Linked DNA regions of Bosea sp. 685. The protein of the gene in region 1 binds, or shares a complex with, the protein of each later gene. Links are inferred from orthologs where the notes say so. Each region holds a gene or a part of one and is shown on either strand. Other genes may lie near its edges.

Region 1 (8,245 bases):
TCGAAATGGCCGGGCCGGTTCGCCTTGGCATGGCGCAGGCCCGGCGCGACATAGAGGTCGAGGCCATGAGGGGCGTGGTTGACGCGAGCATTATGCGCGGCAACCTCGACCGCGACGAGGTCGATATCGCCGGCGACGACCTTGCGCTTGATCTGCTTGGCCAGCGCCAGCGCCAGGATCCCGGTGCCGGTGCCGACGTCGATGGCGTTGCGCGGCCGGCGCTGCTTCAGTTCGGCGTCGAGCGCCAAGAGGCAGCCCGCCGTGGTGCCGTGATGGCCGGTGCCGAAGGCGAGCGCGGCTGGAATCTCGATGCCGACATCGTTGATGCGCACCGCGTCGCGATCATGCTCACCATGGACAAGGACGCGGCCGGCGCGCACGGGCTTGAGGCCATCGAGACTGGCCGCGACCCAATCCTGCTGGTTCACGGTCATGAAGGGCGTCGTGTCGATGACGTCGCCGACGATCGGCCGCAGCATGTCGCGTACGGCGTCTTCGTCCGGGTGTGTGGCGAAATAGATCTCGACCTTCCAGGGCGCGTTCAGCGAGAGCGTGGTGACACCGCTCTCGATCTCGAAGGCGGAGATCGCGGTTTCGGTCGGGTCGAAGACCTCGCCCAGAAGTTCCGTCAGCGCGCGCGCCTTCTCGCCGCTGGTGGAGAGTTCGAGGACGGTCGCGACCGTCGATGGCAGGAGACCTTCACGCATGGCAGCGCGATAGCAGCCCGCGCGCCGCTTGTCATGCGGCGCGGCGCGCGGAGCTCCTCGTCTCAATGCAGGCTGTTCAGCATGGCGAAGACGCCGGCGAGATTACCGTTCTCGGCGGCGAAGCGTAGCGGCTTGCAGCGTTCGACGATGACCTCGTGGGCGTCGGCTTGCGTTTCCAGGATCGTCATGACCTCGGTGATGAAATCGGCCAGCGGCATCGCCATGGGATCGACCGCCTGTTTGGGCCCGCGCAACTCGGTTTGGACGTAAGGCGGGGCAAGCTCGATGACTTGGGTCGAGGTGCCCGCAAGCTGCGCCCGCAGCGCCATCGAATAGGAATGTATCGCGGCCTTGGTGGCGCTGTAGCTCGGCGTCGCCACCATGGGCACGAATGCCAATCCCGAGCTCACGGTCATCACGGTCGATTGCGGCTGGCTCAGCAGATGCGGCAGCAGGGCTGCGGTCAGCCGGATCGGCCCGAGCAGGTTGGTGACGATGGTCTCCTCGGCGATGGCGAGGTGGTCTTCCGTCGCGGTGACGTCCTCGTCCTTCATGATGCCGGCATTGTTGATGACGACGTTCAGCGCCGGGAAGCGCTCGGCGGCGTCACGAGCGAAGGCTGCTATGTCCGCCTTGTCCTGGATGTCGAGCACGATCGACGCCATACCCGGATTGGCCGCGGTGACCTCGTCGAGCAATTGCTCGCGGCGGCCGGAGATGATGACCTTGTTGCCCCTGGCGTGCAGCGCTTCGGCGAGTGCGCGGCCGATGCCCGAGCCGCCGCCGGTGATGAGGATGGTGTTGCCTGTGATGTTCATCGCCAAGTCCTTTCGCGAGTGCGCCTTTCGTGGTTGCGCGGGCAAGAGCTAGGCGCGATGCTCTCCAAACGAAAGAAGGCACCCAGAAGTTCTATAGGCACCAAAAGGAGAGTGTCGGATGCAGACGATACGCGACGCGGTCGCGGCCGTGCAGGAGCAGGGCGGTTTCTCCCATCCCGAGGTCAGCCCGGCGGTCGAGGCGCTGGTGCGCGACGTGATCGCCCAGGTTGCGGATAAATGGACGATGCTGATCCTGGAGGCGCTGGAGGAGCACGGCACGCTGCGCTTCACCCAGATCGGCCGGATCGTCGGCGGCATCAGCCAGAAGATGCTGACCAAGACGGTGCGCCAGATGGAATGCGACGGGCTGATCACGCGCAAGGTCCATCCGGTGATCCCGCCGCATGTCGACTATACGCAGACCGAGCTCGGCCGCGAGCTGACGGCGGCGTTCTGCGGAGTCTGGGTCTGGGCCGAGACTTATTACGCACAGGTGGAGGCGGCGCGGGCGGCGTTCAAGGCGCGGGAGGGGCGGTGAGGCGATGTGCGACCGGGTGGTTCCGAGGATAAGTGGTGTGCGCTAGATTGTCGTTCGGAGCCGGGTGCAGAAGCGAGGTGGGTTGTGCTGTCGCATATCGTCTTGAGCACGAATGATTTCGAGAAGGCCTTTCGCTTCCATGCGGCGCTGTTCGAGGCGCTCGGCCACAAGCTCTGGTTCTGCGATCGCGCCAAGCCCCTGGCGGCCTGGCAGCCGCGCGATGCGCCGCGCCCGTACTTCTTCGTGGGAACGCCCTTCGATGGTGCGGCGGCCGATCCGGGCAACGGCCAGATGATCGCCCTGCTGGCAATGAGCCGCGCGATCGTCGATCGCTGCCATGCCGCGGCCCTGGCGCATGGCGGGACCTGCGAAGGGCAGCCGGGCCTGAGGCCGCATTATCACGCGAATTATTACGGGGCTTATGTCCGCGATCCGGACGGCAACAAGCTTTGTGTCTGCTGCCATGAGGCGGAGTAGGAACGAACGCGATCAGCGGGCTGCAAAACCCTCGCAGCGCAATTGATCGCGGCCTCCTTCGTAGCGGCGACGATTGCCATGGCGCATGTTCTTGTGGTCGGCGCAGCAACCATTGGCCTTGTGCGGCTTGCAGAGCAGGCACCCCGCGCGGGCGCTCTTGGGGCGTTTGCGTTTATGATGCATGGCGGAGCCTCCGTCAGCCGATCATAACGCGACGACATTCCCGGTAAACGCAGCCGCTCACCCCGCCTTCTGCACGAAACTATCCAGCACCATCTTCCGCCCAGCCTTGTCGAAATCGACGGTCAGCTTGTTGCCGTCGACGCTGGCGACGGAGCCGGGGCCGAATTTGACGTGGAAGACGCGGGCGCCGGCGTCATAGGCCGATGTGCCGGTCGATTTGGCGGTGAGCTCGCCTTCGATCAGCATCGGGCCGCGCTGCCGGCCGCCGCCGAAACCGCCCGAGCCGAAGCCGCGTCCGCCGCTGTCGGAGAAGCCCGAGCCGCTGCCTGAGCCGGCCTTGGCCTTGTTTTCCTGGGCGCGCTGCCAGCCCGGCGTGTTGTAGCTGGAGCCGAAGCTCTCCATGCGGTCGAAGCGCGAGGCGCCATAGCCGCCCTGGCTGTAATTGGAGGCGGCCTGGACGACCTCGACATGCTCTTCCGGCAATTCGTCGATGAAGCGGCTGGGCAGGCTCGATTGCCAGAGGCCGTGGATGCGGCGGTTCGAGGCAAAATAGAGCTTGAGCCGCTTGCGGGCCCGGGTCAGGCCGACATGGGCGAGGCGGCGCTCCTCCTCCAGGCCGGCGCGACCGCTCTCGTCAAGCGCGCGCTGATTGGGGAAGAGCCCTTCCTCCCAGCCGGGCAGGAAGACGGTGTCGAACTCCAACCCCTTGGCGCCGTGCAGGGTCATGATCGAGACGCGCTCGGCGGTTTCGCCGGAATCAGCGTCCATCACCAGCGAGACATGCTCGAGGAAGGCCGGCAGGTCGGGGAATTCGTCGAGCGAGCGGACGAGCTCCTTGAGGTTTTCGAGCCGGCCGGCGGCATCGGCCGAGCGGTCCTTCTGCCACATCTCGGTATAGCCCGACTCTTCCAGCACGAGCTCGGCGAGCTCGCCTTGCGGCATGTGCTCGGCCCTGGCCGACCAACGGCCGAAGGCCTCGACCAGTTCGCGCAAGGCGGTTCTGGCCTTGGGCTTCAACTCGTCGCTCTCGACCACCATGCGGGCCGATTGCAGCAGCGAGACCTGGGATGCGCGGGCGTGGTTGTGCAGGATCTGGATGGTGGCGTCGCCGAGCCCGCGCTTGGGCACATTGACGATGCGCTCGAAGGCGAGGTCGTCGGTTGGCGAGACGACGCAGCGCAGATAGGCCATGGCGTCGCGGATTTCGGCGCGCTCATAGAAGCGCGGGCCGCCGATGACGCGATAGGGCAGGCCGAGATGGACGAAACGATCCTCGATCTCGCGCATCTGCGCCGAGATGCGTACCAGGATCGCGATCTCGGAGAGGTTATGGCCGTTGCGCTGCAGGCTCTCGATCTCGTCGCCGATCAGCCTGGCCTCTTCCTGGCTGTCCCAGGCGCCGGTGATGGTGACCTTCTCGCCCTCGACATCCTCGGTACGCAGCGTCTTGCCGAGCCGGCCCTCATTGCGGGCGATTAGTTTTGAGGCGGTGGCGAGAATATGCCCGGTCGAGCGGTAATTGCGCTCCAGCCGGACCACGGTCGCACCGGGAAAATCGTGCTCGAAGCGCAGAATGTTGTCGACCTCGGCGCCGCGCCAGCCATAGATCGACTGGTCGTCGTCGCCGACGCAGGCGATGTTGCGCCGGCCCTGGGCGAGCAGGCGCAGCCAAAGATACTGGGCCGTGTTGGTGTCCTGATACTCGTCGACCAGGATGTAGCGGAAGCGCTCGTGATAGGTTGCGAGCACGTCGGGATTGTCGCGAAACAGCGTTAGGCAGTGCAGCAAGAGGTCGCCGAAATCGACGGCGTTCAGCGTCTTCAAGCGCTCCTGATAAGCGAGGTAGAGCGCGCCGCCCTTGCCATTGGCGAAGACGGCGGCCTCGCCGGGCGGGACGTCCTTGGGGGCGAGGCCACGGTTCTTCCAGCTATCGATGAAGCCCGCCAGCATGCGGCCGGGCCAGCGCTTCTCATCGATATCGGCGGCGGCGATCACCTGCTTCATCAGGCGGATCTGGTCATCGGTGTCGAGGATGGTGAAATCCGAGCGCAGGCCGAGCAGTTCGGCATGGCGGCGCAGCAGCTTGGCCGAGATCGAGTGGAAGGTGCCCAGCCACGGCATGCCCTCGGCGACCGGGCCGACGAGATGGGCGATGCGCTCCTTCATCTCGCGCGCCGCCTTGTTGGTGAAGGTCACCGACAGGATTTGCGAGGGGTAGGCACGGTTGGTCGCGATGAGATGGGCGATGCGGGTGGTCAGCACGCGCGTCTTGCCGGTGCCGGCGCCGGCCAGCACGAGCACGGGGCCGTCCGTCGCCTCGACGGCGAGGCGCTGCTCCGGGTTGAGGCCAGCGAGATAGCCGGCCGCAGGCGCAGCCGCGGCGCGTGAGGCCAAGCCGCCGGGGCGGGGCAAAGGGGCGGAGGTGGCGTTGTGGTCGGACAAGGGGCGCAGCGCTCGATCGTGATTCGTTCTGGCGTCAATATAGGGTGTTGTGCGGCGGATTGCTGGACAAGACGGATGGGCGTTGAATGCACCGTCGAATCCGTAGTCAGGATGCGTGCCGATGAGCATGGACCCCGGTCCCCGCTATTCCACCTATGAGGTCACGAACCAGGCCCCGCCCTTGGCCGATTACGACGCCTTCGCGGCCGATCCGGTGCTGCGGGCGGTGATCACCGTCTTCGACGCGGATTGGGCCGCCAACCGCCTGCACGAGACCGGGCGCTGTGTCGGCTCCGCCCAGGTGCAGGAGCTGGCGCGGCTCGCCAACCGCTTCACGCCGGAGGCGCGCACGCATGACCGCTTCGGCAACCGCATCGACCAGATCGCCTTCCACCCGGCCTGGCAAGAGCTGATGGGCCTGACCATCGGCCAGGAGACGCATGCCCTGTGCTGGAACCGTCCGGGACCGGGCGCGCAGGTCGCGCGCGCGGCGCTGCAATATCTCTGGTACGGCGCGGAAAGCGGGGTCTGCTGCCCGGTCAGCATGACCTATTCGGCGATCCCGGTCCTGAGGCAGGATGCGGCGCGCTGGGCGGAGTGGGGCGCGCTCATCACCTCCAACGCCTATGACAGCCGGCAGGGGCCGGCTGCGACCAAGACCGGTGCGACCGTCGGCATGGCAATGACGGAGACGCAAGGCGGCTCGGATCTGCGCCAGACGCAGACGCTCGCCAGGGACAATGGCGACGGCACGCATTCGCTGTTCGGACAGAAATGGTTCTTCTCCGTTCCGCATTCCGACGTCTTCCTGACGCTGGCGCGCACCGTTGAGGGTGTCTCCTGCTTCGTCGTGGCGGGCTGGCTGCCCTCGGGCGAGCGCAACGGCATCGCGATCCAGCGGCTCAAGGAGAAATGCGGCAACCGCTCCAACGCTTCCTCGGAGATCGAGTTTCGCGGCGCGATCGGGCACATGCTCGGCGAGCCGGGGCGGGGCCTGCGGACCGGGCTTGCGATGAACCACAACACGCGGCTCGACATTGCCGCGGCTTCCGCCGGGTTGATGCGGCAGGCGGTGGCGCAGGCCGCGCATCACTGCGCGCACCGGCACGCTTTCCAGCGGGCGCTGATCGACCAGCCGATCATGCAGAACGTCCTCGCCGATCTCGCCATCGAGGCCGAAGCCGCGGCCTGGCTCGCCTTTCGGCTGTTTGCGGCGGTGGACCGGCAGGAGACTTCGCAGAGCGAGCGCTTGCTCGCGCGGATCGGTGCGCCGATCGCGAAATACTGGGTCGCGAAGCGCACGCCCGCCGTCCTCGTCGAGGCGCTGGAATGCCATGGCGGCAACGGCTTCATCGAGGAGCACGCGATGGCGCGGCACTATCGCGAGGCGCCGCTGAACTCGATCTGGGAGGGTTCGGGCAACGTCATCTGCCTCGATGTGCTGCGCTCATTGGAACGGGAGCCAGGTGCGCTGCCGGCACTGCGGGACGAATTGCGCGCCGCCAAGGGCGCGGATCGGCGTTATGACGCGGCGCTCGCCGCGCTGGACAGCGCGCTGCCTGAACTCGTCCGGCACGAGGGCCAGGCGCGCCGGCTGGTCGAGCGATTGGCGCTGTTGCTGCAAGCCTCGCTGCTGCTGCGCCATGCCGCGCCCGCTGTTGCCGACGCCTTTGTCGCCAGCCGGCTGGACGGCGGCTGGTCGGGGCATTTCGGTGATCTGCCGACGGGCGTGGATGCGGCGGCTCTGGCGCGGCGGGCGGTGCCGGCGCTGGGGTGACATTGTCCCGTCATGCTCGCCCTTGTGGCGAGCATCCACGTCTTGAACACGCGCCTCGACTAGCGAAGACGTGGATGGCCGGGACAAGCCCGACCATGACGGCTGAGCGCGCTAACCCTCCGCCGGCACGAAATCCATCGCGACGCCGTTCATGCAGTAGCGCAAGCCTGTCGGGGGCGGGCCGTCGGGGAAGACGTGGCCGAGATGGCCGCCGCAGCGGGAGCAATGCACCTCGGTGCGCGTCATCATGAAGCTGCCGTCCTCGGTCGTACCGACCGCGCCTTCCAGCGGCTGGTCGAAGCTCGGCCAACCGGTGCCGCTTTCGAATTTGGTGCCGGCCTTGAACAGCGGGTTGCCGCAACCGGCGCAGACGAAGGTTCCAGCGCGCTTCTCATAGTTCAAGGCGCAGGAGCCGGCGCGCTCGGTGCCATGGCCGCGCAGCACGCGGTACTGTTCGGGGCTGAGCTTCGCCCGCCATTCAGCGTCGGTCAGCGTGACCTCGAAAGTCTCGGCTTGCGCAGTCTCGCTGCCGAACATGCTCATCAGGCCCATATCCGTCTTCCTTTCGTCGCGAGGCTCGATCCATCGCCCCTACTCGTTCGACGAGCAATATGGCGATTATGGCGCGGAATTCAGCCCGGCGCGATCTCAAACATGGTCACGATGTCGTAGTCCCTGGCCGTCGTTCCCCGGCTGGCGGCCTTTGACCTCAGGCGTTGTCGCCGGCAATCGCGGCAATGACCGCGTCGGTGACCTGTCGCGTCGTCGCTTTGCCCCCAAGATCTGGCGTGTGGAAGCTCGCATCGGCCGTGACGCGCTCGATCGCGCGCATCAGCCTCGCCGAGGCGGCCGGCTCGCCGAGATGGTCGAGCATCATCGTCGCGGTCCAGAAGGTGCCGATCGGGTTGGCGATACCTTGGCCTGCGATGTCGAAGGCCGAACCATGGATCGGCTCGAACATCGAGGGGAAGGCGCGCTCGGGGTTGAGGTTGGCGGTCGGCGCGATGCCGAGAGAGCCGGCGAGCGCGGCGGCCAGATCCGATAGAATATCGGCGTGGAGGTTGGTCGCGACGATGGTGTCGATGCTCTGCGGCTTGATCACCATGCGCATGGTCATGGCGTCGACCAGCATCTTGTCCCAGGTTACATCGGGAAACTCGGCCGCGACCTCGGCGGCGATCTCATCCCACATCACCATGGCGTGGCGCTGGGCGTTCGATTTGGTGACGACGGTCAGCAGCTTGCGCGGCCGGGACCGGGCGAGGCGAAAGGCATAGCGGATGATGCGGGCGACGCCCGAGCG
Region 2 (8,518 bases), 3.8 Mb from region 1 along the record:
GCGCCGCAAGGGCGAGACGCTGAGCAACCATCTGCGCAAGGCGGCGGGCCTGTCGCCGGTCGCGATCGCGCTCCTGCGCGAGGCGAGCCCGCGCTTGCCTGAGGACGCAGCGGCCTTGGCGGCGCTGATCAAGGCCGCTCCCCTCATGCTCACCGGCCTCGCCCCGATCACGCGCGCGATTTCGAGCGCCGGCGGCATCGAAGCTGGCGCGGTCGCTCCCGATTTCATGCTGAAGGCGCTGCCCGGCGTCTTCGTCGCCGGCGAGATGCTGGACTGGGAAGCCCCGACCGGGGGCTACCTGCTGCAAGCCTGCTTCGCCACCGGCGTCGCGGCGGCGGCGGGGATGGAGGCGTGGTTGGCGCGGGCGTAAGTCGAGCCAGAAATCCCACTCCAGAATCTCCACGTCATCCTGGACAAGCGGCGGAGCCGCGCAGCTCCGGGATGACGGCGTGGTTCCGGGAGACACGGGACAAGCGAGAGCACTCCTCCCACGTCCTCCCCTAGGTTTGCCTTCTCGTCACGCGTCGTGAGGTGACGGCAGCCCGCGCTCGTGGTCACGGGTCCGCTCATAGACGGCGTCGAGATCCTGGCTCACCAGCATGACGGCGTCGTGGCCCAGCGGCTTGGCCTGGAGCGCTCCGTTGGTCAGCAGGAAGAGCTGCACCAGCGCCGACCGGCAGGCTTCGTTCAGGCTCAGGACCTGCGTCATCAGCCAGAGATCGTCGGGAAGGTCGAAATGCGCCGCGACGTCCAGCAGGGGGTGTAGCGCGGGTGCCGTTCCATCAGCGTCATTAGGGTCGCCAGCGCGTTTCCGAGGTCTTGCCGTTCCTCGGAGGACAAGGCCGAATAGGCGTGCTCGTCATACATGGTTGGTTCGCCTTTCCTCGATGATGCGCGGCCCATGCCGTCGGTCGACCAGGGTCGGGGCGGCGATCCGCTTGAAGGCGAGCGTGCTGCGCCAGGCCTCCTCCGTCACGCTGATCATCGTGCCGATGCAGGACATGCCGTCGATCATCGTCGGCAGGCCGAGCGGTTTGACCTCCCAGCCGAGCTCCAGGAAGCGCGGCATCCACCAGGTTTCCATCACGACGGTGATCGCGCTGAAGTTCTGCTCCAGGCAGTATTCGAGCATGCCGCCGAGGACGGTGTGCAGCACGGCGGATTCGTGGCCGCGATGCTCGGGAACCACGAAGATCCGCGTCCATTCGACGATGTCGGGGCCGCGCTGCAGGCCGCGGATATTGGCGAGGAACGGAAAGACGTCGCTCATCAGATGCGGGCAGAGCGTCGGCACGAGCCGGGAGCCCCCGATCACCTTGCCCTCCTTCAGCGCCAGCAGATAGACCGCGTCCTCCGTGTCGAACTGGTCGATCTCCCGGCCGTCGGGCCGCTCCAGCTCCATCCAGCGCCGCTCCTCGACATAGACGCGATGTCGGATGCGGAAATGTTCTTCGATCTGATCGGCATAGAGCCGGCGATTGGAGGCGTCGACGACGTGAATCATGTGCTCTTCCCCAGCAGCGTGAGGAAGAATCTTCTACCGATCCGCGCGGGGCGGAATCCCGGTTTTCCGGGAGTGCCGAAGTTTTCGCAGATCTATAGACTAAAGTCTGATCTCGCCGCGCAGATGCGCCTCGACCACCGTGCGCGTGCGGCCCCGGGCGCCGAGCTTGCGGGCGGCGTTCTGGTAATGCGCTTCGACGGTTCCCGCCCGGATATTGAGCGCCGCGGCGACGCCTTCGGTCGATTTGCCGACAGCCATCCAGGTCAGGACCTCGCGCTCCCGCACGGTGAGGCAATGGCCCCGATTGCCGCGTATGGCGGCCTCGGCCTTGGCATGGGCGTAGAGCGACATCAGGTGGATGGCGGAGCGGGACTGTCGCGACAGGTCGGGCTTGTCGCCGGCCATGGTGACGACGGCCTTGAAACCGTCCTCATTGTGGATCGGCACGCAGAAGCCATGGACCATCTTGAAGTCGCTGGCTCGCCGCATGATCTCCTGCTGGCGCGCGCTGGCGACCTCCTGGCGGTAGACCTCGGCCCAGACGAAAGGGTTAGCCGTGGTCTTGCAATGCGCTGCGATCGGGTCGTCATCGGCATAGTTCTGCCGGACATAGAGCTCGAACCAGCCATCGGGCCAGCCATTCAGCAGCACCAGCGGCGCGATCCTGTCGCCGGTCTCCGGCAGGCCGGTGATCAGGAAGGCGTGGAAGCCGAAGCTGGCGAGCTTGTCGCGCAGCGAGGTGATGATCGTCTGGGGGTCGTTGAGGCGCGTCAGCACATCGATGAAATCGAGCGCATCTCGTCCGGTGTCGAAGTGTTGTCCCGACATGAACGGTTCTCACTGGTCGTACTATAGCCGCATTGTTGCAGCGCGTTTCGGGGAGTCAATGCCTTCTGTGCAAGGCTGAGCCTCTATGCGGGACTGGTTCTGCGCGCAAGGCGCGCCGCGCAGCCATCTCCTCCTGCCATCTCCTGTCAGCTATGCGGCCCGCCATGCGCCTTGCCCTCTCGCGCTTGGGCGGCTTCCGTCCCATATTGCGGTCATGTCCAAGACCTCCGCTCCCAAGACCTCCGCTCCCAAGACCTCTGCTCCCAAGACTTCCGCGCCCAAGACTTCCGCGCCCAAGACTTCCGCGCCCGAGACCTCCGCCTCCGACGCCAAGACGAAGCCCGCGAAAAAGCCCGCCAGCGCGCGCACGCCCAATTCCAAGGCGACCAAGCCCGAGTTGAAGCCGCTGGAGGGTTATCTCGCCGACCTGCTCAACCCGGCGATCAACCGCGGCAACACCGTGCCCGGCGGCGCCTCCGGCTTCAGCGATCAGCCGCAGGCCGGTTACGAGCCGGAGTCCCGCCCCGGCGACAATGCGCCCAAGCGCAAGATCGGCAAGAAGGCCGATTCCGCCTTTGACGGTGTCGAGGGCGAGACCGCCGCGAGCCTGACGGCGCAATCGCTGCAGACGCTGCTCGAGACCGGCAGCCCCTTTATCGACCCCGGCAAGGCCTGGACGCCGCATCGCCCGCCGCGCCCGGACAAGTCGGAGGGCGGCATTCCGTTCCGCATGCAGTCCGATTTCGAGCCCGCCGGCGACCAGCCGACCGCGATCGCCGATCTGCTGGACGGCATCGGCAAGCAGGAGCGCGACCAGGTCCTGCTCGGCGTCACCGGCTCGGGCAAGACCTTCACCATGGCGAAGGTGATCGAATTGACGCAGCGTCCCGCCCTGATCCTGGCGCCGAACAAGACGCTGGCCGCGCAGCTCTATGGCGAGTTCAAGAGCTTCTTCCCCGACAACGCGGTCGAGTATTTCGTCTCCTATTACGATTACTACCAGCCTGAGGCCTATGTGCCGCGCTCGGACACCTTCATCGAGAAGGAAAGCTCGATCAACGAGCAGATCGACCGCATGCGCCATTCGGCGACGCGCTCGCTGTTGGAGCGCGACGACGTCATCATCGTCGCCTCGGTGTCCTGCATCTACGGCATCGGCTCGGTCGAGACCTATACGGCGATGACCTTCGGCATCAAGCTGGGCGAGAAGATCGAGCAGCGCCAGCTCATCGCGGATCTCGTCGCCCTGCAATACAAGCGCACGCTCGGCGATTTCGCCCGCGGCTCCTTCCGCGTGCGCGGCGACGTCATCGAACTCTTCCCGGCCCACTATGAGGACCGCGCCTGGCGCATCGGCCTGTTCGGCGACGAGGTCGAGCAGATCTCGGAGTTCGACCCGCTGACCGGCCAGAAGACCGCCGACCTCGAATTCGTCAAGGTCTACGGCAATTCGCACTACACCACGCCGCGCCCGACGCTGACCCAGGCCGTGAAGTCGATCAAGCAGGAGCTGCGCGGCCGCCTCGACGAGCTCAACAAGATGGGCCGCTATCTCGAGGCGCAGCGGCTCGACCAGCGCTGCACCTTCGACATCGAGATGATCGAGGCCACCGGCTCCTGCAACGGCATCGAGAACTATTCGCGCTATCTCACCGGCCGCAAGCCGGGCGAGCCGCCGCCGACCCTGTTCGAATACCTGCCCGACAATGCGCTGGTCTTCACCGACGAAAGCCACGTCACCGTGCCGCAGATCGGCGGCATGTATCGCGGAGACTTTCGGCGCAAGGCGACGCTGGCCGAATACGGCTTCCGCCTGCCCTCCTGCATGGACAACCGGCCGCTGCGCTTCGAGGAATGGGACGCGATGCGCCCGCAATCGGTGCACGTCTCGGCGACGCCCGGCAGCTGGGAGATGGACCGCACCGGCGGCGTCTTCACCGAGCAGGTCATCCGCCCCACGGGCCTGATCGATCCGCCGGTCGAAATCCGCCCCGCGAAACACCAGGTCGCCGACCTGCTCGACGAGATCAAGGAGGTCTCGGCCAAGGGCTACCGTACCTTGGTCACCGTGCTGACCAAGCGCATGGCCGAGGATCTGACCGAATACCTCCACGAGAACGGCGTGCGTGTCCGCTACATGCATTCCGATATCGACACGATCGAGCGCATCGAGATTCTGCGCGATCTCCGCCTTGGAGCGTTTGATGTTCTCGTTGGCATCAACCTGCTGCGCGAGGGCCTCGACATTCCCGAATGCGGCTTCGTCGCCATTTTGGACGCCGACAAGGAGGGTTTTCTGCGCTCCGAGACCTCATTGATCCAGACCATCGGCCGCGCCGCCCGCAATGTCGACGGCCGCGTCATCCTCTATGCTGACCACATCACCGGCTCGATGGAGCGGGCGATGGCCGAGACCTCGCGCCGCCGCGAGAAGCAGGAGGCCTACAACCTCGAACACGGCATCACGCCGCAATCGATCAAGCGCGCCATCGGCGACATTCTGGGCTCGGTCTATGAGCGCGACCATGTCACGGTCGATGCCGGCATGGGCACGCCGCTCGTCGGCCACAACTTCAAGGCAGCCCTGGCCGATCTCGAAAAGCGCATGCGCGAAGCCGCTGCCGACCTCGAATTCGAGACCGCCGCGCGCCTGCGCGACGAGATCAAGCGCCTCCAAGCGACCGAGCTCGCCATCTCCGACGACCCGCTCGCCCGCCAGGGCGACGTCGAAGCCTCAGCCGGCAAATACAAGGGCGAACGCTCCTATGGCGCCAACGCCAACCTGCCGACCCGGGCGCGCAAGCCGACCGATGCCGATATGGGCCCGCATAATTGGGGCGGGGGAGAAGCCAAGCCGGTGGCGCGACCGAAGAAGCCGACGCTCGACGAGATGGGGCCAAGGCCGGATTCGCGGCCGCTGGGGGCGGGAGAGGGAAATGCGAAGAGGCGGGGAAGGCGGTAGGGTCGGGAGTCTTTCCGCGCGCTTGCCGTCGTGCCCGCCACAAACGCGAGCATGAGTGGCGCGGGGAACCCTTCTCCCGGATGGGAGAAGGGCAGGGATGAGGGCCTGCCGCTGATTATTGGAGTGTGACTGCGCCGCAGCGCCTTCTATTGAGAGGGCACACCCTCATCCGCCCCTGCCGGGGCACCTTCTCCCATCCGGGAGAAGGAAGACGGCGTCGCGGCTCCTCCAAAACAAAAAGGCCCGGCCTTGCGGCCGAGCCCTCTATCGAAGCCGGGGCTTACCAGCGGTCGCGGCGGCCATGGGCCGGGGCCCAGGGTGGCGGGCCGCCACGATGGCGGCCATAGCCGCGACCGTCGCCGCGAAGGCCGCGCTGGGCCTGCATATCCTGGCGCCGCCGGATTTCCCACATGCGGTGGTCGCGGTTGTGCCTGGCATAGGTGATCTCGACCTTGTCGAGCGCGCTCGCGCCGGTGAAGCTCTCGCTTGCTGCCGCTGGTGTCGCGGCCGCCCCCAGCACAATGGCCGCGGCGATCAGAAAATGACGCATGAATTCCTCCTGGTTTTTCTTAATGCCGCAATAGAGCAGCTCAAGTTGAAACGGATGCTGAACGAAAAGGTTCGGTGCCGTTCATCTTTGTGGCGCGTCTTTCCTTCTCTCGGGAGAAGGTTGCGCAAAGCGCCGGATGGGGGGTGCTGTGAGCTTAGTCGCTGGCGCGTATTGGCTAGTCGGAGAAGGCACAGCGCCCCCTCATCCGTCAGCGCTTCGCGCTGCCACCTTCTCCCGCGAGAGGAGAAGGGGAGCGAGCCTCACGCCGCCAGGCCGCTCTCGACCTCGCTTGCCCGGGCGAGCGCCGCCTCCAGCTCGGCCAGCAGGGCCGGGCCGGACCAGGTCGGGCGCTCGGCGCTCGCTTCCGCCGCATGGATCAGCGCCACCAGGCATGCGTTCACCGGGGCCTTGCGACCATGGCGCGCGGCGAGGCGGACGATCTCGCCATTGATCCAGTCGATCTCGCTCGGCCGCCCGGCGGCGAGATCGTCCGACATCGAGGAGCGCGCCGTCGGGTCGATGGCGAGCATGCGGGCGGCCAGTCGGGCGAAGAGCCAGTCGGGCGTGTCGAGCAGGCGCGGGATCCAGTGCGCCGGCAGCGGCGTCAAACGGGCCGGGCGCAGGCCGGTTTCGTCGAGGAGCGCCAGCGCCTCCGCCTGGGCCAGCGCCAGGCAGCGCCGATAGGCCCGCAGTGAGAGCTCTTCGCGCAGCGGCCGATCCGCCAGTGCGTTGACGGCATTGTTGAGGTTGAGGAGCAGCTTGGCCCATTGCACCGGCAGCATGTCGCGGTGCTGCTCCAGCGGCAGGCCCGCAGTGGCGAAGGCCGGCAGGAAAGGCGCCAGCGCCGCATTCTCGGCGATGGCGAGCTCGCCCGCTGAAGCCTGGTGGAAGGCGCCCGGACCGGGCGAGACCACGTTGAACGGCACCATGCCGGCGAGAACGGTCCGGCCGGGCAGGGCGGCGCGCAGCGTCTCGGCATGGCCGAGCCCGTTCTGGAAGCTCACCACCACCGCGCCCGGCCGCAACACCTGGGCGAGCTCCGCCGCGACCGTGCCCGTCGCCGTCGATTTCACCGTGACCAGCACGAGATCGGCCGAGGCGGCGCCCTCCGGCCCGGTTGCCACGCTGATGCCTGCTGGCGGAACGCGCCAGCGCCCTTCGCGGAGATCCGTCAGCGTCAGCCCATGCTCGGCCAGTTCGCCGGCGCTGCGCGTACGGCCGACGAAGCCGAGATCGGCCCCGGCCGCCAGCAGCCGCCCGCCGAGATAGCAGCCGATCGCACCGGCACCGTAGACGCAAATCCTGGCCATGCGTTCCCCGCCCGCTGCGCGATGATAGCCGTTTCCGGGGAGCGGGCGCTACGCCTCCGGCCCGCCCTCGATCTCGCTGGCCCAGGCCAGCGCCGCGTCGAACTCCGCTGGCTTGAAGCATTTCACCTCGACATGCGGGATGATCGGGTTGGCGATCGCCGCGAAGCTCTCGATCCAGCCCTTGTCGGTGACCACCGCCTCGCGCGGAAAGCGCTTCAATCGTCGCAGCATGCTAAGCCCATAGCGCGCGTCCTTGAGCCCGGCCCGGAAGGTCATGTCCTCGAAGCCGGTCAGATCGGCCAGGAGGCCGAGCTTTTCGTGGCGGGACAGCCTGCGCTCGAGATCGCCGACGACGCCGTCGAGATCGGCCTCCGTCAGCGTGCCCGTCAGGCGATAAGCGGCGACATGGTCCGGCGCGGCGAGAATTTCGAACATGATGGCCTCCCCAAGAGATGAGGGAAACGCGCCGGCGCGCGAGAGGTTGCGTCGCGATCACCAAGGAAAGGGCGGCGCGTTTTCGACAATATTTCAAGATCGACATCGTGCGATGAAGAAAGAAAGCAATAAGTCGAAATCCAGATAAAAACGCTATCTCCATGTTCCGGTGTGGAATTCAGCTTTCGAATGAGAACGTTTTCCTCTGGATCTTAGAATTAATGGAACGAAATTCTCGCCGAATTGTTCTTTCCGATATGAGCCATTCGGTTCATCAGGGAGAAAAATCATGTTCAAAACCACCCTTACGCTTGCGGCTCTCGGCTTCGCGCTCGCTCTGTCGCCGGTTCAGGCGCAGACCACGATGCCCGCGACACCTGCGGCGCCGGTGACCTGCACCCAGGCCGAGTTGACCAAGCTGGATACCGACGCGTCCAAGCTGACGGACGCGACCAAGAAGACCGCGGCCACGAAGGAAATGACCATGGCCAAGGAGATGATGGCCAAGAAGGACATGAAGGGCTGCACCACCCACATGGACAACGCCATGAAGATGATGCCCAGCAAGAGCTGAGCCCGGGGCGAGCCCCGCTAGAGCATTTTCGAGCGAAGTGGATACCGGTTCGCGTGAAGAAAACGCGTTAAAGCCAAGAGCTAGAGCAATTTAACGATCCGATTGGATCGGAAGTTGGTCTAGCGGCTCGCCGGCACATATCCAGAAAGCGTCCCGCGATTGCTCGCGGGGCGCTTTTTTCTGTGCTTCAGCATCGCTCTGCCGTCATGGTCGGGCTTGATCCGGGCATCTCGGAAATGGCGGAGCACGCCTTTCCCTTCTCCCGCATCAAAGTCGGCAACAGCCGACTTTGATGCGGGAGAAGGGTAGCGAGCGTCGCGGCCTTAATGTGCCGGAGGTTGTGTGAGGCGAGATC

What was found.
Region 2: the proteins of RMR04_RS09030 (region 1) and uvrB are in contact, whole or in part, in a crystal structure (PDB 7EGT), measured with the Thermus thermophilus proteins. The link is inferred for Bosea sp. 685 from one-to-one orthologs. Residues at the interface, in WP_096412145.1 of Thermus thermophilus: His654, Arg656, Phe657, Gln666, Asp668, Glu669, Lys680, Arg681, Leu682, Ser683, Lys685, Tyr686, Ala687; in WP_096411307.1 of Thermus thermophilus: Glu23, Leu25, Arg26, Asp27, Gly28, Glu29, Arg30, Phe31, Arg55, Glu326, Asp327, Phe328, Glu379, Ser382, Gln383, His398, Gly400, Arg401.

The regions. Positions count from the first base shown.
Region 1 is NZ_CP134779.1:1,633,759-1,642,003, forward strand. The notes cover bases 2,474-5,537. They hold RMR04_RS09030 (ATP-dependent helicase), read right to left. Parts: upstream 5,166-5,537; coding sequence 2,781-5,165; downstream 2,474-2,780. Other genes in these bases: RMR04_RS09020 (VOC family protein), read left to right, coding at 2,474-2,540; RMR04_RS09025 (hypothetical protein), read right to left, coding at 2,553-2,723; RMR04_RS09035 (acyl-CoA dehydrogenase family protein), read left to right, coding at 5,287-5,537. Outside these bases: RMR04_RS09005 (50S ribosomal protein L11 methyltransferase), read right to left, coding at 1-707; RMR04_RS09010 (SDR family oxidoreductase), read right to left, coding at 770-1,525; RMR04_RS09015 (winged helix-turn-helix transcriptional regulator), read left to right, coding at 1,644-2,063; more of RMR04_RS09020, read left to right, coding at 2,166-2,473; more of RMR04_RS09035, read left to right, coding at 5,538-6,942; peptide-methionine (R)-S-oxide reductase MsrB, read right to left, coding at 7,054-7,485; RMR04_RS09045 (tartrate dehydrogenase), read right to left, coding at 7,652-8,245. UniProt on the Escherichia coli protein: A helicase with DNA-dependent ATPase activity. Unwinds DNA duplexes with 3'-5' polarity. Translocates on single-stranded DNA with 3'-5' polarity. Initiates unwinding more efficiently from a nicked substrate than double-stranded DNA.
Region 2 is NZ_CP134779.1:5,451,907-5,460,424, reverse strand. Bases 2,158-5,494 are described here. They hold uvrB (excinuclease ABC subunit UvrB), read left to right. Parts: upstream 2,158-2,546; coding sequence 2,547-5,294; downstream 5,295-5,494. Other genes in these bases: RMR04_RS26770 (helix-turn-helix transcriptional regulator), read right to left, coding at 2,158-2,332. Outside these bases: RMR04_RS26790 (TIGR03862 family flavoprotein), read left to right, coding at 1-370; RMR04_RS26785 (hypothetical protein), read right to left, coding at 518-709; RMR04_RS26780 (hypothetical protein), read right to left, coding at 709-867; RMR04_RS26775 (acyl-homoserine-lactone synthase), read right to left, coding at 860-1,504; more of RMR04_RS26770, read right to left, coding at 1,604-2,157; RMR04_RS26760 (hypothetical protein), read right to left, coding at 5,575-5,844; RMR04_RS26755 (2-dehydropantoate 2-reductase), read right to left, coding at 6,105-7,154; RMR04_RS26750 (SpoIIAA family protein), read right to left, coding at 7,203-7,589; RMR04_RS26745 (hypothetical protein), read left to right, coding at 7,879-8,163. UniProt on the Escherichia coli protein: The UvrABC repair system catalyzes the recognition and processing of DNA lesions. A damage recognition complex composed of 2 UvrA and 2 UvrB subunits scans DNA for abnormalities.